Regions from separate parts of the Streptomyces sp. NPDC014870 genome, predicted to be linked through region 1. Evidence: riboswitches for the same ligand, from Rfam matches in the RefSeq annotation. Region 1 holds a riboswitch; each other region holds the start of a gene.

Region 1 (3,231 bases):
CAGGTTGAACTGGTCCTCCCAGCGGAACTCGAACCGCGCGTCCGACAGCGCGTCGTCCCACTCCTGAGCCCCCGCGTGCCCCTTGGCCAGGTCGGCCGCGTGCGCCGCGATCTTGTACGTGATGACACCCGTCTTCACGTCGTCGCGGTTGGGCAGCCCCAGGTGCTCCTTGGGCGTGACGTAGCAGAGCATCGCCGTACCCCACCAGGCGATCATCGCGGCGCCGATGCCCGAGGTGATGTGGTCGTACGCGGGCGCGACATCCGTGGTCAGCGGGCCGAGCGTGTAGAACGGCGCCTCCTCACAGATCTCCTGCTGAAGGTCGATGTTCTCCTTGATCTTGTGCATCGGGACGTGCCCGGGGCCCTCGATCATCGTCTGCACGTTGTGCCGCTTGGCGATCGTGTTCAGCTCGCCGAGCGTGCGCAGCTCCGCGAACTGCGCGTCGTCGTTGGCGTCCGCGATCGAGCCGGGGCGCAGGCCGTCGCCCAGCGAGTACGTGACGTCGTACGTCGCGAGGATCTCGCAGAGCTCCTCGAAGTTCGTGTAGAGGAAGTTCTCCTTGTGGTGCGCGAGGCACCAGGCGGCCATGATCGAGCCGCCGCGCGAGACGATGCCGGTCTTGCGACGGGCGGTCAACGGGACGTACGGCAGCAGTACGCCGGCGTGGACCGTCATGTAGTCGACGCCCTGCTCGGCCTGCTCGATGACGGTGTCCTTGTAGATCTCCCAGGTCAGCTCCTCGGCCTTCCCGTCGACCTTCTCCAGGGCCTGGTAGAGCGGCACGGTGCCGATCGGCACGGGAGAGTTGCGCAGCACCCACTCGCGCGTGGTGTGGATGTTGCGGCCGGTGGAGAGGTCCATGACCGTGTCGGCGCCCCACTTGGTCGCCCAGGTCATCTTCTCCACCTCCTCCTCGATGGAGGAGGTGACGGCGGAGTTGCCGATGTTGGCGTTGACCTTCACCAGGAACCGCTTGCCGATGATCATCGGCTCGATCTCCGGGTGGTTGACGTTGGCCGGAAGCACGGCCCGCCCCGCCGCGATCTCCTCCCGTACGACCTCGGGGGAGACGTTCTCGCGGATCGCGACGTACTCCATCTCCGGGGTGATCTCGCCCCGGCGGGCGTACGCGAGCTGGGTCACGGCCACGCCCTCGCGGCCCCGGCGCGGCAGCCGCGGCCGGCCCGGGAAGACGGCGTCGAGGTTCTTCAGCCCGCCGCCGCGCGGCGAGGTGTGCTTGATGCCGTCGTCCTCGGGACGGACCGGGCGGCCCGCGTACTCCTCGGTGTCGCCCCGAGAGATGATCCAGTTCTCGCGCAGCGGCGGCAGGCCCCACCGTACGTCGGTGTCGATGGTGGGGTCGGTGTACGGACCGGACGTGTCGTACAGCGTCACGTCCTTGCCGTTGGTGAGGTGCACCTGCCGGACGGGCACGCGGATGTCGGGGCGCGAGCCCTCGACGTACCCCTTGTGCCAGCCCGGCTTGCGCTCGTCCTGGCCGTCGTTCTCGCTGGTGGCAGGCGTGCGTGCATCCTGAATGGTCATGAGACCGATCTCCCTACGCCGGCATTACCCGGTAACAGGTTCGGCGGTCGGCGCAGCCTCTTCCCGTACGTACGTCCAGTACGCGTGTACGGTGATCAGCGCCCTCTCAGCCCGGTGCTCCGAGCTCCCGCGTGTGCAAAGGTGTCACCACGCTAGCGTCAATCCGGCCGTGCTGAACAGTGGGCCCCCACCGTTCTTGCGATGATCGGTCGGTGACTTCCGAGCAGCAGACCCCAGAACCCGACCGTCATGACGGCCCTGCCACCCATGGCGACGCGGGTCACGGGCACGGTCATACGCACAGTCATGGGCCTGCCGCGCCCGTCTCCCGGCATCTGCGCAGGGTCATCGCGGCTGTCCTGATCCCGTTCGCCACGGCAGTGGTGGTCGGGCTCGTGGTGCTGTGGCCGGGCGGCGCCCCGGAGCACGAACGCACCGGCGTCGGCTTCGACCGGCAGACGTACCAGGGCAAGGTCGTCTCGGTGGAGAAGGTCGACTGCCAGGATGTGAACGCCGCTCAGGTCCCGCCGACCGGCGACACCTCCACACCCCAGGGACGCGAGGCGGTCAACGCCCAGCAGGGGGAGTGCGAGAAGGCGACGATCGAGGTCACGAGCGGTCCGGACAAGGGCCGTACGTTCACCGAGATCGTGCAGCCGGACGCGCCGCGCCAACTGGACGAGGGCCAGGGAGTGGTGGTGGCGTACGCGCCGGACGCTCCGCGTGATCTGCAGTACTCGGTGACGGACGTGAACCGCAAGGTGCCGCTGGCGGTGCTCGCCCTGATCTTCGCCGTGGCGGTCGTGCTGGTCGGCCGGATGCGCGGGGTGATGGCGCTGATCTCGCTCGCCGTGAGCTTCCTGCTGCTGACCTTCTTCATCCTCCCGGCGATCCTTCAGGGGTCGAATCCGCTGGTGGTGGCGGTGGTCGGGTCGAGCGCGATCATGCTGATCGCGCTCTACATGTGCCACGGCCTGTCCGCCCGGACCTCCGTCGCGGTGCTCGGGACCCTGATCTCGCTGCTGTTGATCGGTCTGCTCGGCTCGTTCTTCATCAGCTGGGCCTCGCTGAGCGGCAACACGGACGACAACACCGGCCTGATCCACGGCCTCTACCCGGACATCGACATGTCCGGTCTGCTGCTCGCGGGCATCATCATCGGTTCGCTCGGTGTCCTCGACGATGTGACGGTGACCCAGACCTCGGCGGTGTGGGAGCTGCACCAGGCCGATCCCCGGCTGGGCCCGCGGGGGCTGTACCGGGCAGGCATCAGGATCGGCCGGGACCACATCGCGTCCGTGGTGAACACGCTGGTCCTGGCGTACGCCGGCGCGGCGCTGCCGCTGCTGCTGCTCTTCTCCATCGCGCAGAGCAGCGTGGGGACCGTGGCCAACAGCGAGCTGGTCGCTGAGGAGATCGTCCGCACACTGGTGGGGTCGATCGGTCTGGTCGCCTCGGTGCCGGTCACGACCGCTCTCGCCGCGCTCGTCGTCTCGGCGGACCGGCCGGGCGGACCTGGCACGCCGGGCGGACCGGGTCGACCGGGTGGGCTGGGCCGAGCGGGCGGGCTGGAGAAGCGTTCATCCAAGGGCGGGCGGCGGCGCCGGGCGAAGTAGCCGGGGGTCGGCCGCCGGCCTCGGTGACCGGGTCCGTCCGGAACCGTCCGGGACCGCCGGCCCCGGA
Region 2 (3,231 bases), on a different contig from region 1:
GGGCGGCCGACGGCGAGCAGGGCGACGAGGACGCCGTCGTCGAGCCAGAGGACGGACCAGGAGGCGTCGGCCGGGTCGCCGCGACGGACCAGCGCGGCGGCCGAGCCGTGGTGGCCGGCGTACTGCACGAAGCGGCCGAACTGCTCGGACCAGAAGTACGGGACCGGGTCGTAGGCCTGCGGGGCCTCGCCGATGATGTCGGCCGCGACGGTCCGGGGGCCCTGGAGGGCGTTGTCCCAGTGGTGGACGAGGAGGCGGGCGCCGTAGCGGGCGGAGGGGAAGGAGGCGCAGTCGCCGACGGCGTACACGTCGGGCAGGGAGGTGCGGAGCCGGTCGTCGGCGGTGACGGAGCCGTCCGCGCCGAGGGCGATGCCGGAGCCGGTGAGCCAGCGGGTGGCGGGCCGGGCGCCGATGCCGACGACGACCGCGTCCGCGGGCAGCCGCCGGCCGTCGGCCAGGACGACCGTGCCGGGTTCGACGGAGTCCACGCGCGCGTGGGTGAGGAGTTCGGCGCCGCTCTCCTCGTACCAGCGCGCCATCGGGGCGGCGACCTCGGGGGGCAGCGCTCCGGCGAGCGGGTGCTCGGCGGCCTCGACGACGGTGACGGCGCATCCCGCCTCGCGCGCGGCGGTGGCGAACTCGGCGCCGATCCAGCCGGCGCCGACGACCACGATGTCGTGGCGGCGCTCCAGGACGGGCTTGAGCCGGGCCGCGTCGTCCAGGGTGCGCAGCAGGTGGACCCCGGGCACGCCCTCGGTGCCGGGCAGGGTGACCGGTTCGGCGCCGGTGGCGAGGACCAGGACGTCGTACCGGACGGGTCCGGCCTCCGTGTCGATCTCGTGGTCGTCGGCGCGCAGGCCGGTCACGTCGAGGCCGAGCCGCAGCTCGATGGAGAGCGCCTCGAAGTCGACGTCGAAGGCCGAGTCCTCGGCCTTGCCGAGGAGGACCGCCTTGGACAGGGGCGGGCGGTCGTAGGGCTGGTGGGGCTCGGCGCCGATGAGGGTGACCGGTCCGGTGAAGCCCTGTTCGCGCAGGGCGACGGCGGTCTGCACCCCCGCCATCCCGGCGCCCACGACGACGACGCGCTGCTCTTCCCGCTTCTGCTCGCTCACTCGATCACCTTAACTATCTGACGCACCGTCAGGAAGACAGCTGCTCCACGACGCTGGTGCCGGAGCCCTCCTGGGACTCCCATGCCCAGCTCTCCTCCAGTCGAACGCGTCCGTCCGGCAGCTCCACCACGAGGGAGACGCAATGCCCGGAAGAGGTCGTTCCGTCCCGCTTCAACTGCACGTACCGGAAGTCGAGCCGGTCCCCCGCGCGCGTGCCGACGAGGTTCCCCCGCACCACGTCACCGCCCGCGTACTCGGCCCAGATCCTGCCGTCCTCCTCGTGGTACGTGAACCTGGTACGCGTCCCGACCTGGCCGGGGGCCTGGTCGGCGACGGGGGCGAGGACGAGGCCGTCGAGAGATCGAGCCACGAGTGAGGCTCCCTTACTGGGCGTCGGGGGCTGGGGTTAGGCTGACCGTCAACGTAGAGCACTCGCGGGAGCCCGGACGCACCGGGCTGAGAGGGAGGCTGGCCGGCCTCCGACCGTACGAACCTGATCCGGGTCATGCCGGCGAAGGGAGGGGCTGGACGCCCATGTCGCGTACACGCAGCACCCCGGACGTTCTCGTCGTCGGGGGCGGCATCATCGGCCTGGTCACGGCCTGGCGGTCCGCGCAGCGCGGACTGTCCACGGCGGTCGTGGACCCCGAACCGGGCGGCGGGGCCGCCCGGGTGGCGGCCGGGATGCTCGCCGCCGTCACCGAACTCCACTACGGCGAGGAGACCCTGCTCGCCCTCAACCTCGCCTCCGCGCAGCGCTACCCCGCGTTCGTCGCCGAACTCCAGGAGGCCACCGGACACGATGTCGGCTACCGCGCCTGCGGCACGCTGGCCGTCGCGCTCGACGCCGACGACCGGGCGCATCTGCGGGAGCTGCACGCCCTCCAGATCCGCTCCGGCCTGGAGTCGGAGTGGCTCAGCGGGCGCGACTGCCGCCGTCTTGAGCCGATGTTGGCTCCGGGCGTGCGCGGCGGACTACGCGTCGACGGGGACCACCAGGTCGATCCGCGCCGGCTCGCCGCCGCGCTCGTCACCGCCTGCGAGCGGGCCGGGGTGGTCTTCCACCGGAGCCTCGCCGCGAGCCTGACGGTGGTGCGGGACCGCGCCACGGGCGTGACCCTCGCCGACGGCTCCGCCCTGGAGGCGGACCAGGTCGTGCTGGCCGCCGGCAGCCTCAGCGGCCGGCTCGCGGGCGTCCCGCCGGAGGTCCTGCCGCCCGTCCGTCCCGTCAAGGGACAGGTGCTCCGGCTCACCGTGCCGCCCGCGTTCGCGCCGTTCCTGTCCCGGACCGTCCGGGCGGTCGTGCGCGGCAGCCACGTCTACCTGGTGCCGCGCGAGAACGGAGAGCTGGTCGTCGGCGCGACCAGCGAGGAGCTGGGCTGGGACACCACCGTCACGGCGGGCGGGGTGTACGAGCTGCTCCGCGACGCCCACGAACTCGTCCCCGGCCTCACCGAGCTGCCGCTCACCGAGACCCTGGCCGGCCTGCGTCCCGGGTCGCCCGACAACGCGCCGCTGCTCGGCCCGACCGCGCTCGACGGCCTGCGGCTGGCCACCGGGCACTACCGCAACGGTGTCCTGCTCACCCCGGTCACCGGTGACGTCATGGCCGCGTTCCTCACCACCGGCGTGCTTCCGGACGAGGCCCGCCCCTTCACCCCCCGCCGCTTCTCCCCCGTACGACAGGAGCAGCCCGCATGACCGCCCCGCAGACCACCGTCTCCGTCAACGGCGAGGCGCGCGTCCTCGCCGCGCCCACCACCCTCGACGCCCTGGTCACCACGTTGACGGCGGCGCCCACCGGCGTCGCGGCGGCCGTCAACGAGACCGTCGTACCCCGCAGCCAGTGGTCCGCGACCGTCCTCGGCGAGGGCGACCGGGTCGAGGTCCTCACCGCCGTACAGGGAGGCTGACCGCCATGTCCGACGACACTTTCCTCCTCGGCGGTACGGAGTTCTCCTCCCGGCTGATCCTCGGCACGGGCGGCGCCCCGAGCCTGGAGATCCTCGAACGCTCCCTCGCCGTCAGCGGCACCGAGCTGACCACCGTCGCCATGCGGCGGCTCGACCCGACCGTGCGCGGCTCGGTCCTCTCCGTCCTGGAGAAGCTCTCGATCCGC
Region 3 (3,231 bases), on a different contig from region 1:
GCGGCGGAGCCGCGAATCGATACAGCATGGACCGCCTGGACTCCCTGCTGCCGACGGCGCCGGTGGTCTGGCTGCTCCTCGTGGTCTTCGTCGGCACCACCTGACCTGCGTGTTCGTGCTCGAAGGGCCCGCCGTCCCCGGACGGCGGGCCCTTCGCGTTTCCTCTGCGACACTGGTAGGACCATGCCGAAGCCCGGAGAACTCACTTTCGTCGCGCCCCGCGGAGCCAAGAAGCCGCCGCGGCACCTTGCCGACCTCACGCCCGCCGAGCGCAAGGAGGCCGTCGCCGCGATCGGCGAGAAGCCGTTCCGCGCCAAGCAGCTGTCCACGCACTACTTCGCGCGGTACGCCCACGACCCCGCCGAGTGGACCGACATCCCCGCCGCCTCGCGCGAGAAGCTGCAGGGGGAGCTGCTGCCCGACCTGATGTCGGTGGTCCGGCACATCTCGTGCGACGACGACACCACCCGTAAGACCCTGTGGAAGCTGCACGACGGCACGCTCGTCGAGTCCGTGCTGATGCGGTACCCGGACCGGGTCACCATGTGCATCTCCTCGCAGGCCGGCTGCGGGATGAACTGTCCGTTCTGCGCCACCGGGCAGGCCGGGCTCGACCGGAACCTGTCGACCGCCGAGATCGTGCACCAGATCGTCGACGGCATGCGCGCCCTGCGTGACGGTGAGGTGCCCGGTGGGCCGGCGCGGCTCAGCAACATCGTCTTCATGGGCATGGGCGAGCCGCTCGCCAACTACAAGCGGGTCGTCGGCGCCATCCGCCGGCTCACCGACCCCGAGCCGGACGGGCTCGGGCTCTCGCAGCGCGGGATCACCGTCTCCACCGTGGGCCTCGTGCCCGCGATGCTGCGCTTCGCCGACGAGGGCTTCAAGTGCCGGCTCGCCGTCTCGCTGCACGCTCCCGACGACGAGCTGCGGGACACCCTCGTGCCCGTCAACACGCGCTGGAAGGTCCGTGAGGTCCTCGACGCCGCGTGGGAGTACGCCGAGAAGTCCGGCCGCCGGATCTCCATCGAGTACGCGCTCATCCGGGACATCAACGACCAGGCCTGGCGGGGCGACCTGCTCGGGCGGCTGCTCAAGGGCAAGCGGGTCCATGTGAACCTGATTCCGCTGAACCCGACACCCGGGTCGAAGTGGACGGCCTCCCGGCCCGAGGACGAGAAGGCCTTCGTCGAGGCCATCGCGTCCCACGGCGTGCCCGTCACGGTCCGTGACACCCGTGGGCAGGAGATCGACGGTGCCTGTGGACAGCTGGCGGCCTCGGAGCGCTGACCTTGTAGTCTGTGCTCGAACACATCTCCATATTCCGACAGGGGAGCGCCACAGCGCTGAGAGTGCGGTCACGGACCGCAGACCCTCTGAACCTCGCCCAGGTCATTCTGGGTAGGAAGTTCGGTCGCAACTCAAGCTGTTGCGCCCTGCCCACCCTCCGGTGGGCAGGGCCGCGTCTCTTCCTGGTCACACCCAGGAGGAATTTCCGTGAGCACCAAGAAGATGGCCGCCGCCGCGATCGCCGCGGCGCTGGGCGTCACCACCCTCGCCGCCTGCGGCACCGAGGACATCAGGGACGCGGCCGGCAAGAGCGGTGAGCCCACGCCGAAGACCGTGACCCTCGTCAGTCACGACTCCTTCAACGCCTCCAAGGAGGTCCTGGCGGAGTTCACGAAGCAGACCGGCTTCACCGTCAAGGTCCTCAAGAGCGGTGACGCGGGCGTCGCCGTCAACAAGGAGATCCTCACCAAGGGCTCCCCGCAGGGAGACGTCTTCTTCGGCGTCGACAACACCCTGCTCTCCCGCGCGCTCGACAACGGGATCTTCGTCCCGTACGAGGCGAAGGGTCTGGACGCGGTGGCCCCCGAGACGCAGCTCGACAAGGAGCACCGCGTCACCCCGATCGACACCGGTGACATCTGCGTCAACTACGACAAGAAGTACTTCGCCGACAAGAAGCTCGCGCCCCCGCAGACCTTCGACGACCTGGCCAAGCCGGAGTACAAGAACCTGCTCGTGGTCGAGAACCCCGAGAAGTCCTCCCCGGGCCTCGGCTTCCTGCTCGGTACCGCGGCCCAGTACGGCGACGAGGGCTGGCAGGACTACTGGACGAAGCTCAAGGCCAACGGCGTGAAGGTCGTCGACAGCTGGGAGCTCGCCTACAACCAGGAGTTCTCCGGCTCCGCCGGCGGCAAGCAGGCCAAGGGCGACCGGCCGCTGGTCGTCAGCTACGCCTCCAGCCCGCCGGTCGAGGTCCTCTACGCCGACCCGCAGCCGAAGGACGCCCCCACCGGGGTCTCCACCGGCACCTGCTTCCGGCAGATCGAGTTCGCCGGACTGCTGAACGGGGCGAAGAACCCCGAGGGCGGCAAGGCGCTGATCGACTTCCTGATCTCCAAGAAGTTCCAGGAGGACATGCCGCTGCAGATGTTCGTCAACCCGGTGACGAAGGGCGCCCAGCTGCCCGAGCTGTTCACGAAGCACGGTGTGGTGATCGACAAGCCGCAGACCATGGCGCCCGAGAAGATCGCCGAGAAGCGTGACCAGTGGATCCAGTCGTGGTCCTCGACCGTTCTGAAGTAGTCCCCGACCGCCGGGGAAGCGCGGCGCGGCTCGGCCTGATGGCCGTGCCCGTCGCCTTCTTCGCGCTCTTCTTCGCGTGGCCCGTCGCCTCGATCGTCGAGCGCGGGCTGCGCGTCGACGGGGCGTGGGAGTTCGGCCGGTTCGGCGAGACGCTGACCCGGCCGGAGATCCTCGACGTCCTCTGGTTCACCCTCTGGCAGGCGCTCGCCTCCACCGCGCTGACCCTGCTGATCGCCCTGCCGGGGGCGTACGTCTTCGCGCGCTTCGACTTCCCCGGCAAGGGGCTGCTGCGCGCCGTCGTCACCGTCCCCTTCGTGATGCCGACCGTCATGGTCGGTACGGCCTTCCTCGCCCTCGTCGGCCGCGGCGGGCTGCTCGACGAGTTGTGGGGCGTCCGCCTCGACACCACCGTCTGGGCCATCCTCCTCGCCCATGTCTTCTTCAACTACGCCGTGGTCGTCAGGACCGTCGGCGGACTGTGGGCGCAGCTCGACCCCCGCCAGGAGGAGGCCGCCCGTGTCCTCGGCGCCTCCCGGTTCACCGCCTGGCGGACGGTGACGCTGCCGGCGCTCGCGCCCGCCGTGGGCGCGGCGGCGCTGATGGTGTTCCTCTTCACCGCCGGCTCCTTCGCCGTCGTCC

What was found. Region 1 has a riboswitch for thiamine pyrophosphate ahead of thiC (phosphomethylpyrimidine synthase ThiC). Riboswitches for the same ligand answer to the same signal wherever they lie in the genome.
Region 2: it holds a riboswitch for thiamine pyrophosphate, as region 1 does, so the genes downstream of both, thiO (glycine oxidase ThiO) here and thiC (phosphomethylpyrimidine synthase ThiC) in region 1, are expected to answer to the same signal.
Region 3: it holds a riboswitch for thiamine pyrophosphate, as region 1 does, so the genes downstream of both, ACF09C_RS16135 (thiamine ABC transporter substrate binding subunit) here and thiC (phosphomethylpyrimidine synthase ThiC) in region 1, are expected to answer to the same signal.

What each region holds. Positions count from the first base shown of each region.
Region 1 covers NZ_JBIBWQ010000003.1:208,011-211,241, forward strand. Annotated here, with positions in the region: gene thiC (phosphomethylpyrimidine synthase ThiC) at 1-1,548, opposite strand, end outside; TPP riboswitch at 1,542-1,689, opposite strand; gene ACF09C_RS09505 (YibE/F family protein) at 1,761-3,164, shown strand.
Region 2 covers NZ_JBIBWQ010000004.1:282,410-285,640, reverse strand. Annotated here, with positions in the region: gene ACF09C_RS13790 (NAD(P)/FAD-dependent oxidoreductase) at 1-1,061, opposite strand, end outside; gene ACF09C_RS13785 (hypothetical protein) at 1,141-1,482, opposite strand; TPP riboswitch at 1,537-1,649, shown strand; gene thiO (glycine oxidase ThiO) at 1,647-2,813, shown strand; gene thiS (sulfur carrier protein ThiS) at 2,810-3,025, shown strand; gene ACF09C_RS13770 (thiazole synthase) at 3,031-3,231, shown strand, end outside.
Region 3 covers NZ_JBIBWQ010000005.1:119,361-122,591, reverse strand. Annotated here, with positions in the region: gene rlmN (23S rRNA (adenine(2503)-C(2))-methyltransferase RlmN) at 184-1,290, shown strand; TPP riboswitch at 1,320-1,426, shown strand; gene ACF09C_RS16135 (thiamine ABC transporter substrate binding subunit) at 1,513-2,592, shown strand; gene ACF09C_RS16130 (ABC transporter permease) at 2,631-3,231, shown strand, end outside.